4 regions of the Paraburkholderia sp. SIMBA_027 genome follow, and region 1 is predicted to be linked to each of the others. Evidence: predicted binding sites of a transcription regulator. Region 1 holds the regulator's gene; each other region holds the start of a gene.
What was found. Region 1 encodes LexA, which represses DNA repair genes until DNA is damaged. Its sites were predicted from a motif close to ACTGTATNNNNATACAGT; they were not measured.

Region 1 (4,407 bases):
CTGCTCTGTTACGACGGCTCGCGCGAAGGCCGCAAGGCGCTGCGTTGCGGGGCCGATCTGGCCTTGGATCTGCACGCCGAGACGCATCTGCTCTCGGTCGTGGACATGCGCTCGACCATCGCCCAGAGCGCCGGCCTGCTGACCGATGTGGCGTGCGGCCGCTTCGAGGAAACGGCGCGCGAGATTCTGCAGGAGGGCGTCGACTGGCTCACCGAACGCGGCGTGCGCGCGCAGGGCCACTTCGCGTTCGGTCATCCGATCGACGAAATCGCGAATCTCGCCAACGAACTGCAGGCCGATCTCGTAGTGGTGGGGCATCGCTGCCGCACAGGTCTGTCGCGCTGGTGGATGGGCGCGGGCAATACGCCGCTGCTCGATCGTGTGTCGTGCAGCATTCTCGTGGCGTGTTCGTCGCCTGCTGAAGACAAGCAGCAAGCGGCCGCGTAGGGCGCGTGCGCGGGGCTGGCATGCGTTTAACGTCTTGCCGGCCCGCCGCGCAATGATTGCCGCCTTGATGCAGACGATCAGCCATTCGCGCCCGATCAGTTCGGCGTGTTCGCGCCGCTGCCCGAATCGGGTTCGTTCAATTCCACCGCCGCGAGCTTCCACGAGAACAGGCCGTGCCGCTCCAGGATGGCGGCATAGCGCTCGCTGTGCGCGCTGCGCTGCCATGTGACCGCGAACTCATTGATGCTGCGATAACCCGCCGTGGCTTGCGATCGGGGTTGCGCTTGAGCGGGCTCGGCCAGTGCGCCGGGGTTGGCGGGCGCTTCGGCTGACGCGCCACTTGGCGGCGCGGATGGCGGCGCGTTTTCTGCGGGCGGAGCCGGCGGCGGCGCGGCGGGTTGTTCGCCGGGCTTGCCGGTGGGCGGCATACCGTTGAGCAGCGCGGCGACGCCTTCAGGCGTGGCGTAGGCGTCGACGAGCGGGCCGATCAGCGCCGAGCCGATCACCGCGCCAAACAGCAGTAACGGATTGCTGCTGTGCTCGGCCTGAATGCGCCGTTGCAGCATTTCCCCGGCCTGTTGCTTGAGACTCGCGCGCAACGCGGGGTAATCGACGTATTCGCTCAGCGAGGCCGCGTCGCGTGCGTCGGCGGCCTGTTTGAGATGATTCAGCGCGATGTACGGCGAGGCGTAGCCGTAACCGAGCGCGGCCACCACGGCCACCGCCGCAACGGCGATGGCGACGGGCTTCTTCCAGTTCGAGGACTTGCCGGCGCGAGAGCGAGAAAGCTTGGGTGTATCGATATCGGTCATCGGAGAGCAGGCGCGCTGCGCGAGCAGCGCAAGGGTTCAGATAGCGGTTCAGTAGGAGTAGTTGAGTCGGCGATTCAATCACAGTGTTGACCACACGTGCGCCAAAACGATCCCTACACCCGCAAGAACCTCCGCCGACACGCTATTTCCCACCTTCCGATTTCACACCTTACTTCGCGAGCGCCGCCGCCAGATCGCTTTGCTGTTCGGCGATGCAGCGGTCGATGGCACGGCACACCGCGTCCATCGTGCCGACCATGATGAGACGCGACTGACCGTGATACACGCGCACCGGCGCGCGGCGGTCCGGCTGTTCCGTATTCAGCGTGCTGTTCAGCGACACGCGGGCGAAGGCCGGTTGCGCCGACGGCAGCGGCGGCAGTTCCGGCGTTTCCAGCTTCTCGAAAAGCGAGCCATTGAGCGCGGCGGCTGAGGCGCGCGCTTCACGCATTGCGCACGAGGCGATTCCGCGCAGATGGCGCAGACGGCCGAATTGACGGAAGGGCAACAGGCGGGCAAGGCGTTCCATGACTCTCTCCAGAGAAGTGCGCCACGAGGCGCAAAACCAGCGCTGACAGGCGCGGATGGATTCTTAGAATTCGGTGGGCCGGATCAGACCGACGGCAATGCCTTCGAGCGCGAAGTCGGCGCTGCCGGCCTGCACGAAGATGTTGTCGTAGTCGGGGTTCTCCGCGATCAGTTCGATGCCGTTGGGCTGGCGCTTCAGACGCTTCACGGTGACGTCGTCGCCCAGACGCGCCACGATGATCTGGCCGTCTTTCGCTTCGGCCTTCTTCTGCACGGCGAGCAGGTCGCCGTCGAGGATGCCGGCGTCGCGCATCGACAGCCCGCGCACCTTCAACAGATAGTCGGGGCGGCTGGAGAACAGCGCCGGGTCGCAGGCGTAGTTCTGCGAGATATGTTCTTGCGCGAGGATCGGGCTGCCTGCCGCGACGCGCCCGACCAGCGGCAGCGAGAGCTGCATGATGCTGGCGTGCGGCAGCGTGAACTGGTGCGGCAGGTCGTCGGGGCCGGGCATCAGACGGATGCCGCGCGAGGCGCCCGCCGCAAGCTCGATCACACCCTTGCGGGCCAGCGCGCGCAAATGCTCTTCCGCCGAGTTGGCCGAGCTGAAGCCCAGTTCGGCAGCGATCTCGGCGCGCGTGGGCGGAAAGCCGGTGCGCTCGATCGCGCGGCGGATCAGATCGAAAACCTGCTGCTGTCGTGCGGTGAGTTTGGTCATGTCGACACTGTATGTTTGAACAGGTAACTGTATTTTTATACAGTATTCGCCGCTTTTCAAGTGTTACTTGAACTTTGTCGTTTGGGTGCCGCCACAGCAGCGTTTCCCGGCGATCTGACGGACGAAAACACGCTCCAACGTCCGATTCCTCCGCCCTTACCACTTTTGCGTATTAAAGAATGAAAAAACATCATTTTTAATAATGTAAGCGGATCGCTAGACTGGCCTTCATCGATCGCAAGCACCACACGACAAAACGGAGAAAGTGGATGAATCAAGGCAATACGGGGCGCGCAGGCTGGCTGACTTCGCTGGCTGCAAAACTGGTCATCGGCATCGCACCGCTCGTCGGCATGGTGGCGATGGCGCCGGCTGCGCACGCGGATACCTCGCTGCTGAACGTGTCGTACGACCCGACGCGCGAGCTGTATCAGGAGATCAACGAAGCCTTCATCAAGCAGTGGAAGGCGAAGACGGGCGAAACGCTCACCATCAAGCAGTCGCACGGCGGCTCGGGCGCACAGGCGCGCTCGGTGCTCGACGGCCTGCAGGCGGACGTGGTGACGCTGGCGCTGGCCTGGGACATCGACGCGCTCGCCAACAAGGGCATCGTCGCGAAGGACTGGCAAAAGCGCCTGCCCGACAACGCCTCGCCGTACACCTCGACCATCGTGTTTCTGGTGCGCAAGGGCAATCCCAAGCACATCAAGGACTGGGACGATCTGACGAAGCCGGGCGTGTCGATCGTCACGCCGAATCCGAAGACCTCGGGCGGCGCGCGCTGGAACTACCTCGCGGCCTGGGCGTACGCCGAACATCAGCCGGGCGGCAACGACCAGAAGGCCAAGGAGTTCGTGACGAAGCTCTACAAGAATGCGGGCGTGCTCGATTCGGGCGCGCGCGGCGCGACCACGAGCTTCGTGCAGCGCGGCATCGGCGACGTGCTGATCGCCTGGGAAAACGAGGCCTTCCTGTCGCTGAAGGAATTCGGTCCGGACAAGTTCGAGATCGTGGTGCCGTCGGTGAGCATTCTGGCCGAGCCGCCGGTTGCCGTGGTCGACAAGGTCGTCGACAAGAAGGGCACGCGCAAGCAGGCCGAGGCGTATCTGCAGTTCCTCTATAGCGAGGAAGGTCAGGAGATCGCCGCGAAGAACTTCTACCGTCCGCGTTCGGACAAGGTGCCGGCGGCGCTGACGGCGAAGTTCCCGAAGCTGAAGCTCTACACGGTGGACGACACCTTCGGCGGCTGGGCCAACGCACAGAAGACGCATTTCGCGGATGGCGGCGTGTTCGACTCGATCTACCAGCCGCAATAAGCGCAGTCGCGGTTGTGCAGTAGCAGTATCGACGTAACGATAAAAACAAGGCGCGCCCTATGAGGCGCGCCTTTCGGCGCAACAGACGCGCAACCCATGTGAAGAGATCCAGCATGACGACGTTCCGATTACGCAAGCCAGGCGCGCTGCCGGGATTCGGCGTGACGCTCGGCATCACCGTGGCTTATCTGAGCCTCGTGGTGCTGATTCCGCTCGCGGCCACCTTTCTCAAGACCGCCACGCTCGACTGGGCGCAATTCGTGCGCGCCGTGTGGTCGCCGCGCGTGATCGCGTCGTACCGCCTGACGTTTACCGCCGCGCTCGGCGGCGCGCTCATCAACGCGGTGTTCGGCTTTCTGCTCGCGTGGGTGCTGGTGCGCTACACGTTCCCGTTCAAGCGCGTGATCGACGCGCTCGTCGATTTGCCGTTCGCGCTGCCGACCTCGGTGGCCGGCATTTCGCTCGCGGCCGTGTACGCGGGCAACGGCTGGATCGGCCAGTATCTGCAGCCGCTCGGACTCAAGATCGCCTTCACGCCGCTCGGCGTGCTGGTCGCGCTGACGTTCATCGGCCTGCCGTTCGTGGTGCG
Region 2 (4,407 bases), on a different contig from region 1:
ATGCGGTGAAGCCGCGGTGGATCAGCGCGTGGCGGCCTCGCCGAGGAAGTGGCGCGCGTAACGTTCGTTGATGTCCGAGAGACGGAACAGCGTCAGGAAGTCGGCGGTGTTGAAGTCCGGATCCCAGGCCGGCGCGCCGCAGATCTTCGCGCCGAGACGCAGATAGCCCTTGATCAGCGGCGGCGGCACGGCGCTGCCGCCCGTGCGCAGTTCCTCGACGGGCAGCGGCGTGTGCGGGAAGGCGCGGTATTCCGGATCGGTCAGCGCGTTCGCGCCGAGCGAGGCGTAGAGATTGGCCGCGTAGTGGCCGCCGTCGGCCATCGCCACGCTCGCGCAGCCGAGCATCGTCTCGTAGCCGTTATGCGTCATGTAGGCGCCCAGACCGCCCCACAGCGACATGATGACCGAGCCGCTGCGGTAGTCGGGATGCACGCACGAGCGGCCCACTTCGACCATCTTCGGACGCAAATGCGCGAGGCGCGACACGTCGAATTCGCTCTCGGCGTACAGGCGGCCGATGCGCGTGGCTTCGTGCGGCGGCAGCACGCGATAGGTGCCGACGACCTTGAGCGTGTCGAGATCGCGCACGATCAGGTGATCGCAATAGTGGTCGAAGGCGTCGACGTCGAGACCGGCCGGGCCGGTCAGACGCGCGCCCATTTCCTCGGCGAACACGCGGTAGCGCAGGCGCTGCGCTTCGCGCAGTTCTTCGTCGCTGCGAGCCCAGGCCACCTGAAGGCGGTGCTGCGCGGTGACCGTTTCTTCGGCGCGCGGCAGACGCCGATTCGACTCGAAGAGGCTCGAGGCGAACGGCAGGGTGGGCATCGGCAGATCTCGCATGGGGCGTCCTGGTCGGGAAGTAAGAGAACTTTCCCGGCAATTTAGTAATACGCGGTTACGTTTCCATGAAAACGCAATGACGATTCGATGACGCTCTGTAAGGCTGACAGAGCGGTGCGAGGCCGTTGTGCGGTTTAGTGACGCCGTTTGCGGGATTTCGGCGGGTTCAGGCGGGCTTAGGTGGCATTCAGGCGGGGAGTCGCGCCGCGAGCGGCGGCGCGTGAGGAGAGGGCGACGAAGGCGCGCGATCTTGCGCGCGACGTGGTGCGCAGTCGCGCAGTGTGGTGCCGATCAGACGAGTTCGGGCGTGATGGCGGCGAGCAGGACGGCTGCGCCGTCGCCGTTGCGCTCGCGGCTTTTGATCCAGAGGACGCCCGACTTCTTCACGGGCCAGCCGCGGCGGTCGCTGTCGTGCGACAGGAGGTGCGCGGCGACTTCGCCGAGCGTCGGCTGATGGCCGACCACGACAACGGTGGAGGCGATGCCATCGGGCCAGCCGGCGGCGGTGAGCACGGCGTCGACGCTGGCATCGGGCGCGATTTCGCGCACCACGCGGTACTGGTCGGTGAGCGCCTCGGCGGTCTGGATCGTGCGCGCGGCGGGGCTCGCGAGGATCACGGCGTCTTCGGGCAGACGTGAGCGCAACCAGCGCGCGACGTTCTGCGCCTGCTTGCGTCCCCGTGTGGTGAGCTGGCGCGCGAGGTCGCTGGACGCAAAGTCTTCGGCTTCGGCGTGGCGCCAGAGGATGAGATTCATGAGCGGCTCTCCTGGGAGATGGGCGGGATGGGCGGGATGTCGCGAGGCGGGGGGCGTTATTTTTCGCGGTTTCGTTTTTCGCCGGTGTTTTGCCATTGTAGGGAGCATGGGGTGTGCCGGCGAAGGGTGCGGCAGGGTGTGGATTGCCCGGATTGCTGCCCAGCCGGGAAGCGTCGAAGGACTGCCGGAAAAACAAAAAGCCCAGCCGGTTAAGGCTGGGCTTTTTGCTTGAAGCTGTGGTCGGAGCGATAGGATTCGAACCTACGACCCTCTGATCCCAAATCAGATGCGCTACCAGGCTGCGCTACGCTCCGAGGAGCCGCGGATTGTAGCGTCTTCCTACCCGCGGCGTCAAATCCGTTTGCTCGCTGTTTTTGCTGGCGATGCTTTTGCGACGATCCCGGCACGCCATCCGCCCCTCAAAATTCCGCGTCGCGTCGCGTCTTGGCCTGGCCACCCTGGGCCACCCCTTGGCCACCCCTTGGCCACCCAAAACTCCCTTCCAGGAACGCGCAGAAATACTGTATAAATATACAGGACTGCGGCGCCACCCGATGCGCCCGCCCAACTCCCTTCGCCATGCCCCTTCATTGCCGGGCAGGGCGAACTATTCCCGATCGACAGGGCAACCCGGCAACGGAGCGCACGCATGGCCGCCGCGATTCAGCTCACCGCGCATCTGCCGTCGCGGCTGCAAAGCCGCGTCTGGCAGGGCGATCAGCTCGCGTACGCGAGCGAGCGCACGGTGTCGAGCGGTCACGCCGCGCTCGACGCCCTGTTGCCCGGCGCCGGCTGGCCCGCGGGCAGCCTGACCGAGCTGCTGGTCGAGCAGGGCGGCATCGGCGAGATGCGGCTCGTCGCGCCCGCGCTGCGCGCGCTGACGGCGCAGGCGGGCCGTCATGTGCTGCTGGTCGCACCGCCGTGGCAGCCGTACGCCTGCGCGCTCAAGGCGTGGGGCATCGCGCTCGACCGCGTGATCTGGGTGCGTGCGAGCGAGCACGAGGCGCCCTGGGCCGCCGAGCAGGCGCTCAAGCAGGATGGCATCGGCGCCGTGATGCTCTGGCAGCCGAAGGCGCGCGCCGACACCCTGCGGCGTCTGCAGGTCGCCGCGCAGGATTCGCAGGCGCTCGCGTTTCTCATGCGGCCGCCCGCGGCGCGCAACCAGTCGTCGCCGGCGCCGCTGCGCATGGTCTGCACGCCGGTGCCGCCGCCCGAGGCGGACGCGAGTCTGAACCGGCGCGCCTGGATGCAGCTCGCCGCCGTGTCCGTCGATATTTTCAAACGCCGCGGGCCGCCGCCCGCCCAGCCACTCGTCATTACTTTGCCGTTGCAGGCGTCGCTGTTGCCCCAGCCGGGCGAGGCGTCGGCGCTGCCGTGGCCCGGGGCCAATCATCATGCTGTGGATCGCCGTCACCTTGCCGTTGTTGCCGCTGGAGGCCGTCAAACCGATCCTGCCGCCCGCGCCGCCGCCACCGCCGTCACTGTCGTCACTGCCGCCGCAGGACAGGCGGGCTGAGCACGCCGATCCCGCCCATCCGCACGATGAAGCCGCCGCGCCGCCCGAGCGCTGCCATGCGCTCGCCGATCACGCGCGCATCCTGATCGCCGATCTCGACGCGTTCCGTCTCGGCGTGCAGCCCGGCGCCACGCGCGCGCATGCGCTGGCGCTCGCGCCGGGCCTCGTGCTGCTCGAAGCCGACGCGGCGCGCGAGCAGCGCGCGTTCGAGGCGCTCGCGCTCGCGTTGCTCGCCTACACGCCGAAGGTGTCGTTCGCGCAGTCGCATACCTTGTTGCTCGAAGTCGGCTCGGGGCTGCGGCTGTTCGGCGGCGTGCGCGCGCTGCTCGCGAAGGTGTCGGCCACGGTCGCGAGCTGCGGGCACGCCGCGCGCATCGCCTGCGCGCCCACGGCGTGGGGTGCGTGGACGCTGGCGCAGGCGCGCGCCACGCGGGTCTCGTCGCGGCGCTGGCACGTACTCAAGGAAACGACGCTCGCGCGCGCGCTCGACGCGCTGCCGGTCGGTCTCGCGCCGTTCGCCGCGCAGCACGAACAGGCGCTCACGCAGATCGGCTGCGCGACGCTCGGCGATCTGCGGCGGCTGCCGCGCGACGGCATCGTGCGGCGTTTCGGCGACGGCGTGCTCGCGTGGCTCGCGCAGGCGCGCGGCGAGGCGCCCGATCCGCGTGTCTGGTTCGCCGCGCCGCCGTCGTTTCATGCGTCGCTCGAATTGCAGGCGCGCGTGGAAAGCGCCGAGGCGCTGCTGTTCGCCGCACGCCGTCTCGTGATGCAGCTGGCGGGCTGGCTCGCCGCGCAGCACGGCGCGTTGAGCGGCTTCGAATTGCGCCTCGAACACGAGCTCGCGTCGCGCCACGCGCCGCGCACGTCGAGCCTCGCGCTTGCGTGGGCCGCGCCGTCGCGCGATCCCGAGCATCTGCTCTGGCTGCTGCGCGAGAAGCTCAACCAGACCGAGCTGATCGCGCCGGTCATCGGGCTCGCGCTGGTTGCCGACCAGGTCAGCGAATATGCCGCGCCCACCGACACGCTGTTCCCGATGCCCGAGGCGTCGGAGGCGTCGATCACGCAACTGTTCGAGCGCATCGGCGCGCGCGTGGGCGAGCAGAACGTGCTGCAACTTTTCGTCGAGGACGATCACCGGCCCGAGCACGCCATGTCGGCGCGCACGTGGCGGGCGAGCGCGCGCCGCGCGGCGCCGCGCAAGCCGCGCGAGGGCCGCAAGGGCGCGCGCGCGCCGAGCGGCGAGCCGCCGGAAAGCACGCCGGCGCAGAGTGCGTTCGATCTGCCCGAGGTGCCGC
Region 3 (4,407 bases), on a different contig from region 1:
CAGCGCGATTTCGGTTTCGTAGCCCGAGGGGCGGCGCGCGGCGATGGCGGCATGCCCGGCGCGGCCTTCGCTCGCGTCGGGCGATGGCGTGAAGCGCAGGTCGAGGTCGCCGCGCTTCGCGGTGAACTCGCAGAGCGTGCGCACGGCGACCGTGTAGCTCATCGCGCTGTTTCCGGGTGGGACGCGAGCGTGCCGCTATCGCTTTCTTCGCGCTCGTCGCTATCTTCGCGGGCCCAGCGCGCCTGCAGCACCGTGACGGGCATGCCGTGCGACGCGCAATAGGCGAGCCAGCGGCGCTGGTTGTCCTGCAGGCGGTCGCCGGGGCCTTTCACCTCGATCAGCTCGTAGCGGCGTTCGCGCGGCCAGAAGCGCACGAGGTCGGGCAGACCCGAGCGGTTGGCGGCGGGTTCGCGCAACAGACGCTCGAACCACAGACGCAGATGCGCGGCCGGAAAGCAGTCGAGCGCGAGCGTGAGCAGCGTGTCGTCGAGCGCGGGCCACGCGACGTAGGGCGACTGGACGCCGTATTTCTCGCCGAAGCGGGCGAAGATGGTCTCGCGATAGCGGCCGTCGTCGAGTTCGGCGAGACAGGCCGCGAAGCGCTCGGCGCGCCGACTGACGAAATCGGCGGCGTGGAGGTCGGCAGGGCCGCGCTGGAAAGGATGGAAGAACGCGCCCGGCAGCGGCGCGAACAGCGCGGGCCAGCAGAGCAGGCCGAACAGACTGGTGATTAGCGTGTTCTCGACGTAGAACACGGGCGCGTCGTCGGTGCTGAGCGCGCGGCGCGATGCTTCTTCCACGCGCAGAGCCGCCCACGCGGCGGGCAAGGTCAGCGAGAGCTTCGCGTGGGTGGACGCGGCGGTGTCGTCCGCTTGGCTTGCGTGTTTTTTCGCGCGTGTGCGCAGCAGGCGGCCGAGCGTGCGCGCCGCGCGTTGCGCCTCTTCCTCGTTCGCCGGCGCGGCGGCAATCGCCTGCGCGAGGGCCACGGCTTCGTCGCGGCGCGCGAGTTGTTCGAGCACGCGCACGCGCCGGTAGCGCGACTCCGGATGCGCGCTGTCCACGTAGGCGCGCCACGCGAGGTCGGCTTCGCTGGCGCGCTCGGCGGCGAGCCCCACGGCGTGGCGCAGACGGTCGTGACGCGCGCGCAGCCACGCATTGCCGTGCGTGCGGGGCGCGAGAGCGTCGAGCGTATCGAGCGCGTACGCGAGGCCCGCGACCGGATCGTCGGCGAGATCGAGCGCTTCGCGGCAATCGCGCAGGGCGAGATAGGCGTCGATGTCGGTGCGCTGCTGGAACGCGCGCGACGCCGCATCGAGCGGCACCTGCTCGTAGCGATAGACGCCCAGATCGGCGAGCACGAACTCGGTCCAGTCCTGGCGCAGATTGCCGAAGAACATCAGGCGCAGGCGCTCGCACAGCGGCGCAGCGTTGAAGCGGAACACGGCGTCGGCGGAAGCGGGGAACCACGCGGCCCATTCGCGTGCGTCGGGCGCGAGAGCGTCGAGCGCGGCAAGCGTGGCGGCGCGCGTGGCGCTGCGTTTGTCGAGCGCGTTGAGCGCTTGCACGGCGGCTGCGTGCGATGGCGCGTTGGCGGTGTCGGCCAGGTCGGGCTCATGGGTGACTTGCGCGAGGTGCGCAGCGAGCGCCAGCAATTCCGCCTTCGTGACGATTGCCGCGAGCGCATCGAAAGCGAGCACGGGCGCGCCGTCGAGCCAGCCGCCCGCCACCAGCGGCGCAGCGGCTTCGCGCGGGCAGCCGATTTCGGCGTAATCGAGCTTGCTGACGCGAAAATCCGGGCCTTTGCGCATCAGCATGCGCACGAACAACGCACGCGAGGCGCGCGGCAGGGCGACGAATTCGCGCAGGAAGCGGCGTTCCCCGTCGTCGAACAGGTCGGCGCAGCGCGCGTCGAGCCAGCCGAGCGCACGCTCGAAGTTTGCGAGGTAATAGAACGGATCGGGGGAGTCGGGAAGCACGCGCGGCACTGTACGGATATACAGCAGCGATGATAGCAGGCCCGCGCCGCCGCGCATCGCTTCGACGGAGGGCGCGGCCTACCGTAGGCTACAATTGCCGCAGCCTGAAAACCGAACCGCGCTTCGAGCGCATGAAAGAGCGATGAATAAACGGAATGTCAGCCTCGTCGGCCTTGCGGCCGGCGTTACCCTGCTCGCGGGATGCGTCGCGCAGTATCAGAATCCGGGCGCCTGCGAGCAGGAGATGCGCACGCGGCTGAACCAGGCGTCGCTGGGCGAACTCTCCGTCACGCATACCGCCGTGGCGTATCGCGGCGAACGCGTGGTGATCGAAGGGCATCTCGAACGCGGCGCGTTGCCGGCGTCGGAGGCGGTCGCCGCATCGGCGGCTGTGGCTGCGAGCGGGGCACATGCGGCTACGGGTGCTTCGAGTGCTGCGGTGGCGTCGGCGGCTTCGGCTGCGTCGGGCGCTTCGTCGACGCATGCAGCGGAAGCCAAGCCCTCCACGCCCGTCGAGCTGATCGCCCGCAAACTCGGCCTGCACAAGGCGCCGCCCACGGCCACCGCCGCCGAGTGCACCTACGATCACACCGGCAGCCTCACGTCGTTCCACTGGCTCGCGCCGGCCGCGCTCGCGAAGACCACGCCGGCTTCCGACGCCAGCGCGCAAGACTAAGCACGTTTCGTCCATCATGACGAGGCGCGCTGCGCGCGCCTCGCTCCGTTTTCCCCCTCGTCATCAGAACGCGAAGTACGGTCCCGCGCCCACCGGCGTCGCCTGGGCCTCGATCGCCGTATAGACGCGCTTGCCGAAGAAAAACGGCAGGCCCCATCCGAACGCATGGCCGTTGTAGCCCGCCAGATTCGCGAACGCCCAGTTGCCGCTCGCGAAGAGCGTCTGCGCGCTGTCGATCGAAAGCGCGGCGGGCGCGCCGGTGCCGTCGATGCCCTTGATCGTCGCGCTGAGACTTTGCGGCGATGACGGGCAGTACCAGACGCCGCAGCGCGTGAGCGTCGCGTTGGCGAAGAAGAATCCGTTCGAGCCGCTGTCCAGATAGCTTTGCGCGTAGACGCTGCCGTCCGAGGTGGTGGTCGAGACGAAGCCCGTCACGGTGTTCGCGCGCAGCACAGTCGCGCCGCCGAGCGCGTTGTTCGACTGCGAGCCGATGCCGAAGATCAGCGATCCGGACACGCTCGATGCGCCGGTCGCGGCCACCGCGGGCAGGTCGAGCACGACGCCGTTGTTGTCGGTGGCGAAGGCGGCGACGGGGTTGCGCACCTGCTGCGCGAGCGGCTGCGCGCTGGCCGCGCAAGTGCCCGACGCGCACGCGTAGTACCACGATCCCGACGCCTGATTGACGCACGACGCGCCGCAGTCGGCATCGAACGGACCGACGCCGAGGATGCCGTTCGCGCGCAGCGTCCCGGGCGTCAGCATCGCGAGGCCGCGGCCCTGGCAGGCGCTCGGCGTGGCGGGCACGGCCGGGTCGGCGATCACCTGGATCGGCAGCGCGGACGCCACTTCGCCCGCGAGCCGCACGTCGGCGCTGCGCACGGCGCCCCAGGTGTAGCCGCTGCCGAAGCCCGCGCATTCGCCCGCGATGGCCTGGCCGCCGCCCGCCGACACGGCGGGCAGATTCAGTCCGGCGGGCAGCGCGGAAGCGAGCAGCCGCAGGCCCTGCGAACCGGTGTCCACCTGCACGTTGCCGATGGTCGCGCAGGTGTTCGTGCCCGGCACGCAGACGGTCACGGTCGTGGTGAGCATGTTGCGCGTCGAGCTGGGCGTGGCCGCGACGCTCACGGGATGCACGTTGGGCGTGCTCGACGGCGGCACGCTCGTATTGCTGGTGTTCGGCGCGGGCGTGGCCGCAGGTTTGACGGCGGTAGGCGCGGCGGTCGCGCTGGGGGCGGGCGGACTGCCCGCGCCGTTGCCGCCGCCATCGCCCCCGCCGCCGCCGCAGGCGACGAGCGTGACGCTCAGCGCGAGCCCAAGGACGCTCGCGCAAGCGAGCAGGCGCATGCGGCGGCGGGATGGCGCAGACTCTTGTGCCCGCGCTGGAAGTTCATGTGCGTTCATTGCAGTGCCCTCTCAGTGATGCCGACGGGCAGCGCGCCGGGCAGCCACGCGCGCCCGATGTAACCGCGCATGTGACCGCCGGTTTCGACGATGACCGATGGCGTTTCCACGCGCGCGGCGTGCAGTTCGTCGCCGCCGGCGGCGTGCAGCGCTGCCGCGCCGCTGTGCCAGGTGGCGGCGTACGGGCCGAGGAGTGTGTCGAGATTGGGCGTCGCCGGGCCTTGCCAGGTGTAGGCGAAGATCCGCCGGCTGCGGGCGTCGATGTAGACGTTGACGGTCGTGCCCGCGGCATCGGTGTAGCTCGCCATCCGCGCCTCGCCGCCCGCGACGCTGTGCGCGGGCGGCGAGGCGGCT
Region 4 (4,407 bases), on a different contig from region 1:
TGCTATGCGGAGCAGGTGTTGCCGCGCGCGCTGGCGCTCGAAGCGGGTATCGTCAACGCGAAGGGCGACGAGGGCGTGCTGGCATTGCCGGAAGATCAGTTCTGATTGACGGCGTGCGGGGTCATGAAAAACGGCGGCCTCTCTTCAGAGCGCCGCCGTTTTTTGCCGCCTTCAACGAAGCGGCGAGTCCTTAAGCGTAAGCCGGGCGATGCGTGCCGTGCTGTTCGCCGAGGTAGCGATAGACCGAGAGGTCGTCGGCCTTGATCGCGGGTTGCTTGCCGGAGATGAGGTCGGCGAGCAACTGGCCCGAGCCGCACGACATGGTCCAGCCGAGCGTGCCGTGCCCCGTGTTCAGGAACAGGTTCGAGAGCGGCGTGCGGCCGACGATGGGCGTGCCGTCCGGCGTCATCGGGCGCAGACCGGTCCAGAAGCTGGCTTGAGCCGTATCGCCGCCGCCGGGGAACAGATCGTTCACGCACATTTCGAGCGTTTCGCGGCGCGCCTGCTTGAGCGACTTGTCGAAGCCGACGATTTCCGCCATGCCGCCCACGCGAATGCGGTCGTCGAAACGCGTGATCGCGATCTTGTAGGTTTCGTCGAGCACGGTGGAGACCGGCGCGGCGTCGGCGTTGACGATCGGCGCGGTGATCGAATAACCCTTGAGCGGATACACCGGAATCTTCATGAGACCCGAGAGCATCTTCGTGGAGTACGAGCCGAGCGCGAGCACATAGCTGTCGGCGCGCACGAGTTCGCTGCCGCATTGCACGCCCGCGATGCGGTCGCCCTGCACGGCGAGGCCGTCGATCGGCGTGTTGTAGCGGAACTTCACGCCGAGTTCGGCGGCCATCGCGGCGAGGCGCGTGGTGAAGAGCTGGCAGTCGCCGGTTTCGTCGCCGGGCAGACGCAGGCCGCCCGTGAGCTTGTGCGAGACGGCGGCGAGCGCGGGTTCGGCGCGGCCGAGTTCGGCGGCGCTCAGCAGTTCGTATGGCACGTTGGCGTCCTTGAGCACGGCGATGTCCTTCGCCGCGCCTTCGAATTGCTGCTGCGTGCGGAACACCTGCAGCGTGCCGCCCGTGCGGCCTTCGTACTGGATGCCGGTGTCGGCGCGCAGCGCCTGCAGGCAGTCGCGGCTGTATTCGGCCAGACGCACCATGCGGCCCTTGTTCTGCGCGTAGCGCCCGGCCGTGCAGTTCTGCAGCATCTGCCACATCCATTGCAGCTGGAACTTCGTGCCGTCGAGGCGGATGGCGAGCGGCGCGTGCTTCTCGAACATCCACTTGATCGCCTTGAGCGGCACGCCCGGCGCCGCCCACGGCGCGGCGTAGCCCGGCGAAATCTGGCCGGCGTTCGCAAAACTGGTGTCGAGCGCGGGACCGGACTCGCGGTCGATCACCGTCACTTCATGGCCCGCGCGGGCAAGATACCAGGCGCTGGCCACACCGACCACACCACTGCCCAACACGACGACTCGCATAGCTGCTCCGTAGAGAGAATTGTTTGGGCTACGCGGTCTTGCCGGGGCGCCGCAGGGCCGTTTTGAGCGGCGGCAGGGCGGATGGCACGAAAATCCGGATGTAGCCAGTAATATCGACTATGCTATTGTTGTAAGACTAGGTTTTGTTATTGTATTTATCTGATTTTCAGGAAAAAAACATGAGAACGCAGCGTCAGCCGGTCCGCGCACTCGACCGGCTCGATCACCGCATCCTCAAGCTGCTTCAGCAGGACGGCCGCATGGCCATGAAAGACCTCGCCGAGCAGGTCGGGCTGTCGGTCACGCCGTGCATCGAGCGGGTCAAGCGCATGGAGCGAGACGGCGTCATCACGGGCTACTACGCGCGCGTCAATCCGAACGTGCTCGGCGCGGCGCTGCTGGTGTTCGTGGAGATCACGCTCGACCACAAGAGCGGCAACATGTTCGATCAGTTCCGCCGCGAGGTGCAGAAGATTCCCGAGGTGCTCGAATGCCACCTGGTGTCGGGCGACTTCGACTATCTGATCAAGGCGCGCATCGGCGAAATGGCGGACTACCGCAAGCTGCTCGGCGACATCCTGCTGCAACTGCCGGGCGCGGTGCAGTCGAAGAGCTATGTGGTGATGGAAGAGATCAAGGAGACGCTGACGATCGCGGTGGGCGAGTAGTCCGGCTCAAGCGTCGGGTTCTGGCAACCAACTCCACCCCGTTTTTCGCACTCGACAAAGCGTCTCGATACTGTATATTTGTACAGTATCGAGACGCTTTGTTTTTGCCCCGCCGTGAACCGCAACCCACCCGCGAACGACGCTAATCGCGCCCCCGACCCCGACGCCTGGTATCCCGTCGCGCCGCCCGCGCCGCGCAAGGGGCGCGGCGCGGTCACGAACCTGCAAGGGCGCTACGAGGTCGATCAGCGCGAGGCATACGACGACGGCTGGCAGCACGTCGAATCGCCGGCCGACGCGCGCGAGCGCAGCGATGAAGCGGGCGCGCAAATCGACGAGCAAGCCAACGCGCAAGCCAACGCGCAAGCCGGCGAGCGCGAAACGCCGGAGCCCGCGCTGCGCACGCAGATCTACGAGGAGCGCGCGAAAAGCATCCTCACGCGCAACCAGTCGCCGGACATTCCGTTCAACGTGTCACTCAATCCGTATCGCGGTTGCGAGCATGGCTGCATTTATTGTTTCGCGCGGCCCACGCACAGTTATCTGGGACTTTCGCCGGGTCTCGATTTCGAGAGTCGCCTGTACGCGAAGATCAACGCGCCCGAACTGCTCGCGCGCGAACTGGCGAAACCCGGCTACGAGCCGGAGCCCATCGCGCTCGGCGTGAATACCGACGCCTGGCAGCCCGTCGAGCGCGAGCTGCGCATCACGCGGCGCGTGATCGAGGTGTTGGCGCAGCGGCAGCATCCGTTCGCGGCCATCACGAAATCGTCGCTGATCGAACGCGATCTCGACCTGCTCGCGCCGATGGCGGAGCGCCAGCAGTTCATGGCCGCCATCACCATCACCACGCTCGACGCCGACATCGCGCGCACGCTGGAACCGCGTGCGGCCACGCCGTCGCGCCGCCTGCGCACGATCCGCACGCTCGCGCAGGCGGGCATTCCGGTGGGGGTGAGCATCGCGCCGGTGATCCCGTTCGTCACCGAACCCGACATGGAGCGAGTGCTCGAAGCCTGCGCCGAAGCGGGCGCGACGAGCGCGAGCTTTATCGTGCTGCGGCTGCCTTGGGAAGTCTCGCCGCTGTTTCAGGACTGGCTCGCCGCGCATTTCCCGCAGCGTGCCGAGCGCGTGATGAGCCGCGTGCGCGACATGCGCGGCGGCAAGGATTACGAGTCGTCGTTTTCGCAGCGCATGAAGGGCACCGGGCTATGGGCCGACCTGCTCAAGCAGCGCTTTCACAACGCGGTGCGGCGGCTCGGGTTGAACGAGCGGCGTCACGGCATTCTCGACATGTCGGAGTTCGTGCGCGCGAAGGCGCAGGAACAGAAGCGCCAGCTCGATCTGTTCTGAGCGCAATGGCGCTGCGGTTACGTGAATGCCGCGTTACTGCGAAATCGCCTTGGCGGCTTCGACCTGCGATTCGAAATACGTCTGGAACGAAAGCGCGAGGCCGGTCATCAGCAGGAATGCGCCGATCAGCAGCGAGAAGATCACGACGAAGATCACGGCCCAGCCCGAGCGGCTCGCGCGACGGCCCGCGAAGGCGGCGTTGAATTGCGCGTCCCACTTCGCGTCGGGGCGCAGACCGTAGACGATCGCGGCCAGAAACGCCGAGAGCACCGAAATCGCGCCGATCACCGCCATCCCCCAGCCGGGCACCGACGCGCGTTCGGTGGCCATCAGCAGCAACACACCCGGAATGCCGATCAGCGTGCCGGCGATGTGCGCCCAGCCCCACACGTCGCGCGCGCCATACAGATAGAAGCGATGCGCGCCGAGGCTGCCAAGCAGAAAGGCGAGAGCGGCGGTGAGCGTCTTGTTGCGAAAGCGTGCTGCGGGCTTGTTTTGATTGGACATGAGCAGGCAGTGAGCAGGCGAGGAGCAGGCGAAGAGCGGGCGAAAAGCAGATGAAGCGCAGACGAGGGCGCGATGGGCGCGCGGCCCATTGTACGTGGCGTGCGCGCGCGCCAGCAGAGCTTGGCGCTTATGTTCGCGCTCACGCGTGCGGCGTTCGTGCGGCGTCCGGGCCCGCGCTTACGGCTTCGAATACGTCACGCGATAGATCGCGCCCGCGTAATCGTCGCTGATGAGCAGCGAGCCGTCGGGCAGCGGCAGCACATCGGCGGGACGGCCCCACTGGGTGTCGTCCGCGTTGAGCCAGCCTTGCGCGAACACCTGCTGCTTCGCGTGCTTGCCGTCCGCATCGACGCTCACGCGCACCACGCGGTAACCCACCTTCTTGCTGCGATTCCACGAACC

Region 2: imuA (translesion DNA synthesis-associated protein ImuA) is a predicted target of LexA. The motif match lies at 2,117-2,134, and genes of this name have one in related genera.
Region 3: SB764_RS27790 (VRR-NUC domain-containing protein) is a predicted target of LexA. The motif match lies at 1,984-2,001, and genes of this name have one in related genera.
Region 4: SB764_RS16325 (PA0069 family radical SAM protein) is a predicted target of LexA. The motif match lies at 2,215-2,232, and genes of this name have one in related genera.

The regions. Positions count from the first base shown of each region.
Region 1 is NZ_JAWRWY010000019.1:91,880-96,286, forward strand. Features, by position in the region: gene SB764_RS30610 (universal stress protein) at 1-447, shown strand, start outside; gene SB764_RS30615 (DUF2939 domain-containing protein) at 543-1,259, opposite strand; gene SB764_RS30620 (hypothetical protein) at 1,429-1,788, opposite strand; gene lexA (transcriptional repressor LexA) at 1,852-2,502, opposite strand; gene SB764_RS30630 (sulfate ABC transporter substrate-binding protein) at 2,772-3,818, shown strand; gene cysT (sulfate ABC transporter permease subunit CysT) at 3,932-4,407, shown strand, end outside.
Region 2 is NZ_JAWRWY010000008.1:153,470-157,876, forward strand. Features, by position in the region: gene SB764_RS16995 (GNAT family N-acetyltransferase) at 22-840, opposite strand; gene sixA (phosphohistidine phosphatase SixA) at 1,132-1,596, opposite strand; tRNA gene SB764_RS17005 (tRNA-Pro) at 1,834-1,910, opposite strand; gene imuA (translesion DNA synthesis-associated protein ImuA) at 2,246-3,112, shown strand; gene SB764_RS17015 (Y-family DNA polymerase) at 2,994-4,407, shown strand, end outside.
Region 3 is NZ_JAWRWY010000016.1:35,287-39,693, forward strand. Features, by position in the region: gene SB764_RS27785 (ATP-dependent DNA helicase) at 1-162, opposite strand, end outside; gene SB764_RS27790 (VRR-NUC domain-containing protein) at 159-1,976, opposite strand; gene SB764_RS27795 (hypothetical protein) at 2,119-2,652, shown strand; gene SB764_RS27800 (DUF3443 domain-containing protein) at 2,716-3,996, opposite strand; gene SB764_RS27805 (DUF2844 domain-containing protein) at 4,050-4,407, opposite strand, start outside.
Region 4 is NZ_JAWRWY010000008.1:12,795-17,201, forward strand. Features, by position in the region: partial or broken gene SB764_RS16310 (acyl-CoA dehydrogenase) at 1-105, shown strand, start outside; gene SB764_RS16315 (D-amino acid dehydrogenase) at 191-1,477, opposite strand; gene SB764_RS16320 (Lrp/AsnC ligand binding domain-containing protein) at 1,657-2,145, shown strand; gene SB764_RS16325 (PA0069 family radical SAM protein) at 2,260-3,498, shown strand; gene SB764_RS16330 (NINE protein) at 3,532-4,005, opposite strand; gene SB764_RS16335 (PQQ-dependent sugar dehydrogenase) at 4,183-4,407, opposite strand, start outside.